One region of the Arsenicicoccus sp. UBA6765 genome, then DNA from elsewhere that is predicted to be linked to it. Evidence: riboswitches for the same ligand, from Rfam matches in the RefSeq annotation. Region 1 holds a riboswitch; the other holds the start of a gene.
The links. Region 1 has a riboswitch for cyclic di-AMP ahead of B4K29_RS18165 (transglycosylase family protein). Riboswitches for the same ligand answer to the same signal wherever they lie in the genome.
Positions count from the first base shown of each region.

Region 2: another riboswitch for cyclic di-AMP. It lies ahead of B4K29_RS17915 (C40 family peptidase); the one in region 1 lies ahead of B4K29_RS18165 (transglycosylase family protein).

Region 1 covers NZ_DKGR01000065.1:25,041-27,487, reverse strand. Annotated here, with positions in the region: gene B4K29_RS18165 (transglycosylase family protein) at 336-1,142, opposite strand; cyclic di-AMP (ydaO/yuaA leader) riboswitch at 1,147-1,334, opposite strand; gene B4K29_RS18160 (serine/threonine-protein kinase) at 1,617-2,447, opposite strand, start outside.
Region 2 covers NZ_DKGR01000063.1:209,320-211,766, reverse strand. Annotated here, with positions in the region: gene B4K29_RS17925 (pyridoxine/pyridoxamine 5'-phosphate oxidase) at 1-179, shown strand, start outside; gene B4K29_RS17920 (metal-dependent transcriptional regulator) at 271-981, shown strand; cyclic di-AMP (ydaO/yuaA leader) riboswitch at 1,161-1,305, shown strand; gene B4K29_RS17915 (C40 family peptidase) at 1,306-2,139, shown strand.

The sequences.
Region 1 (2,447 bases):
TCTCTCCGCGACAAGCCGCCGGGCCCGGAGGGGCGGCGGCGACGTCAAGGAGGACTCTAGGGCCCGTTATACGTTCGAGACAAACCACAGGTTCGACTCAGGCTTCGGTGGTGGTCGCTCACAGTGACCAATCGCCCCCGTGATGGCCCGCTCTGGTCCCGGATGTCCCCTTGTTTCCGTTACGTACGGTGCGTCTTTGTGGGATGCGTCACATCTACGTCGTGAGCGTGTCAGTTCGCGTCGGAAACCACATGTTCGGACGCGCACAAGCGTGTGGGGGTCGACCCGATCGGGTCGACCCCCACACGTGAGGTGATGCGTGCCTGAGGCTCGCGTCAGCTGGCCGGGGCCATGAGCTTGGCCCAGGTGACCGGACCGGGGTAGCCGCTCACGTCGGAGCCGCTCCAGCCCAGGGACTTCTGGAAGGCCGCGACCGCCGCCTTGTCCACCTGGGTGAACGTCGGGCCGGCGCCGACCTTGTAGAAGCTGCCGAAGCCGTGAGCCTGCAGGCGCTTGCCCAGCAGGGTCACCGCGGGATCCTTGTGACCCAGCACGAACGCGCTGGCGCCGGGGTAGGACGAGGCCGAGCCCTGCGAGGTGGCCTTGGTGGTCGAGCGCTTGGTGGTCGCGCGCTTCGGCGCGGCCTGCTCGACGACCTTCTTGGAGGTGGAGCGCTTGGTGCTGCGCGGCTCCGAGGAGGACACGACCTTGCGCTCGGTGGAGCGCGAGGCGCGCGAGGTCGTGGCCGGGCTGCTGCTGTCGGCGCCGCCGCCGCTGCGGGTCAGACCCGCCTTGCGGGAGCAGACGGGCCAGGCGCCGGGGCCCTGAGCGGCCAGGACGCGCTTGGCGACCCGGATCTGCTCGGCCTTGGAGGCCGAGGCGGCCGAGCCGGAGCCGCCGTAGGCGCGCCAGGTGCTGCCCTTGAACTGCAGCCCACCCTGGTAGCCGTTGCCGGTGTTGATGGACCAGTTGCCGCCGGACTCGCAGGCAGCGACGCGGTCCCAGACGCCGTCTGCGGCCTGAGCGTTGCCGGCGGTGGCGATGCCGCCGCCGACGGTGAGGGCAGCGGTGGCGAGGCCCGTCGTGGCCCAGCGGGCGGTGCGACGGGTCGAGGAGATGGCGTGACGAGGTGCGTAGCGCACAGAGATCCTTTCCTGACGACGCCTGTGAAGTGAGCTGTCGGGTTCGGACGGTCAGGTGTCCGGCCGCAGTAGCGGCTTCACCCCAAGACCTGCTCGCGCAGGTCGGCACACGCTGCTCTCGCAGCTCGTGAGTGGGTCCTCCACCAGCACCCCAGGACCCGGACGATGGATGGTGTCCGGCGACGATGCCCGTCGGGTGCTGCTCGGCGCAGCGGGCATGTCCTACATGTGAATTCGGGTCTATACAGTTGTGCCCCGAGACGGGGGATGGCCCCCGCGACACACCTCGACCGGGTCCTGCGGACGTCGGCCTACGGCGCTCGTCGACCATAGGCACGTCGCGCCGACGATCCCAAACCCAGGCCCCCGTCTCGGCGTGTTTACCCCCCACCTGGTGGATCGGGACGACGACGTCTCCACCCCACCTGGACGCCGACCAGGGGTGTTATCACCCGCGCGGCGCCGGCTCGGACCTCAGAACTGCCAGTCCACCGTGCGGCCGGTCAGCGGGTCGCCCTGCAGCGGCCACCACACCGGCACGCCGTGCCGCAGGAGCGCCCACAGCCCCAGCCCGAGCACGGCGGCCACGAGCAGCGCCGTCACGATCTCCCGGGTGAGCTGCCCCGGGGTGAGGCCTCGCATGAGCATGCGCGAGCCGCGTCGCAGCGACACCCCGCCCGCGCCCCACCAGCAGGACCAGCACCCCACGAGGGCTCCGACCGCCAGCGGCACGGCCCCGGTCGGCGCCTGCGGGACACCGACGAGCGAGCTGCCCAACGACACCGCGAACATCACGGCCACGGTCACGAGGATCCCGAGCAGCCCGGTGGCGAGCGTACTCACGGCGGCGGCCAGCAGCTGGAAGGGGCTGCGGGCGACCGCCACCGCGACGTCGGTCCCGCGCGCCCCGCCCGCCTCGTGGCGCCGCAGCACGGTCGCGGTGACCGAACGGTCGACCGTGCGCGCCAGCACCGACCACACCAGCGCCAGCCCCACGGCGATCATCGGCCAGGTCGTAGCCAGCGCCGCGACGGCTCCGGTGAGGCCGATCAGCTGGGCCGTGCGGGCCGGCTTGCCGACGCGCGGGTCTCCCACCGGCACCGGCGGCCGCTGGTCCTGACGGGGCTCCAGGCCGTATGCCGATCCCCCGGCGCCAGGCGGGGTCGTCGCAGCAGCGGGAGGGAAGGTCTGGGCGACGGGCTGGCCCGCGGGGTGGACCGAGGCAGCAGGACGCGACGGCGCCAGGCTCGGCGGTGCCGAGGCCGGCGGCGCCATCCGCGGCGTGCGACGGATCGGTGCGTAGGG
Region 2 (2,447 bases), on a different contig from region 1:
GTGAGGAGGCCGAGATCCCGATGCCGCCGTCCTTCTGCGGCTGGCGGATCGCGTGCGACCAGATCGAGTTCTGGGCCGGTCAGCCGTCGCGCCTGCACGACCGCATCGCCTACGAGAGGGTGGGGGAGGGCGACCTCGACGACGCCGCGTCCTGGCGGCGGCACCGCAAGATGCCCTGATCTGCCCGATCCTGCCCGTCCTCGTGCCGGGCGGCGCTGCGTCGTGCGCGGCGCAAAGCAAGTCCACAGGCGCGCGTGGCAGGCTTGACCCGTGACTGACCTGATCGACACGACCGAGATGTACCTCCGCACGATCTACGAGCTGGAGGAAGAGGGCGTGAAGCCCCTGCGCGCCCGCATCGCCGAGCGACTCGGTCACGCCGGGCCGACGGTGTCCCAGACGGTCGCCCGCATGGAGCGGGACGGTCTGCTGCACGTGGCCGGCAGCCGCGAGATCGAGCTGTCCGCCGACGGTCGGCTTCGGGCGATGCGCGTGATGCGCAAGCACCGCCTCGCCGAGCGCCTGCTCCTGGACGTGATCGGCCTGGAGTGGGAGCACGTCCACGACGAGGCCTGCCGCTGGGAGCACGTGATGAGCGAGCGGGTCGAGCGCAAGATCCTCGGCCTCATCGGCGACGACCACGTCTCGCCGTACGGCAACCCGATCCCCGGTCTGGACGAGCTGGGGTCGGTCGGCACGGACGGCAAGGACCCCGGACTGGTCCCGCTGCACTCCGTCGTGGATGGTTCCGTGACCTCCGTCACAGTCACGGTCCGTCGGATCGGCGAGCCGGTGCAGGTGGATCACGAGGCTCTCGGCCTGCTGACGGCCGCTGGAGCGCTGCCCGGTGGCCGGGTTCGGGTGACCTCGGAGGGCGACCGGGTGATCGTCGTGGGCGTGAATTCCACTGACTCGCAGGGGGTTTCGCTCCCGGTGGATGTGGCGAGCCATGTGTTCGTGGACACCGTGACGTCCGACTGAGAGTGGTTATCGCACGCATGTGTGTCCGGTGCGGGCACTAGCAGCCGTACCCACGGAGGGCGCCTGTGATTCACCTGCCTGTGATCTGAACGTGACAATCCCGGGGGTGTCCGTTACCTTCTTTCACGGCCCTTCTCCCCCTGGAGGGGCTGCAGCAGGAGACGCCGAGTCCTGTCACTTCTGCTGTTCTGCTTATTCCGCTGACAGGAGCGGGGGACCCACCTTGGCGCGCAAGCGTCCCGGGGTGAAGCCACGAGAGTGGCCGGGCCATACCTTTCCGCCCGAACCCGACAGCTAACTTCGTAGGCGTTCGAGAGGTCAACTGTGTCCATTAGCACCCCCGGTCGGCACCGCGCTGCCGACGTCTCCTCCGCCAGTCTCCTGATCAAGGCGGCCAAGCACGCCGCCGCGCCGGCCACCAAGGTCGCGGGTGTCGTCGCCGCCACCGGTGGCATGGTCATCGCCGCGTCGATGCCCGCCACGGCCGCCCCGGCCGCTGCCGCTGCTCCCGCCAGCGTTGCTGCTCCCTCCGTCGCCGCCGTCGGCCAGCTCGGCCGCGTATCGCTCACCGGCGTCAAGAAGTCCAAGCTCAAGAGGGTCCGCGGGACCGTCAAGAAGCGCACCACCGTCAAGCGCAAGAAGGCCACGGTCAAGCGTAAGCGCTACACGACCAAGCGCAAGTACACCCGCACCTCGCGCACCTACCGTCGCACCGCGGTGCGACGCGTCAACCGCACCTACACCCGCGCCTCCCGCACCGCCGTGCGCCGCACCGTCGCGCGCAAGGTCGTCAAGAAGGCCGCCAACCCAGCTCCGCGCGCCGTCGCCGGCGGTGGCGTGCTCCGCACCGCCGCGAGCCTGTCCGGCATCTACTACCGCTACGGCGGCACCACCAGGGCCGGCTTCGACTGCTCGGGCTTCACGAGCTATGTCTTCCGCGCCAACGGCAAGTCCATCCCGCGCACCGCTGCCGCTCAGCAGCGCGCGACCCGTCGCGTGTCCTCCCCGCAGCCCGGCGACCTCGTGTTCTTCGGCTCCCCGGCCTTCCACGTGGGCATCTACGCCGGCGGCGGCATGATGTACGACTCGCCGCGCACCGGCCGCACCACGGGCCTGCACAAGATCTGGAGCAAGAACGTGAGCTACGGCCGCGCCTGATCGGTCGAGCCCTCTCGAGCAGCACGACGAAGCCCCCTCCGCCTCGGAGGGGGCTTCGTCGTGCTGCGCGCCGATCCCCCCCTTGTCGGCGCCGGAGGCGCCGGGCACGCTGCGTCCCCCCGGCGCAGCGTGCCCGGCCCCTGCCGTGCAGCCACCAGTCTGCCGGGCCGAGCGCGGGCGCGCATCAATCTTTGGTCGGGACTCGCCTACGACCCAGGTCGTAGGCTCCGGCGACCTCTGAGGACGAGCGCTGCTCCGGCCGGCCGGGCTCGAGGCCTTGTCGGCCATGACCGCGGCCAGGGTGGTCC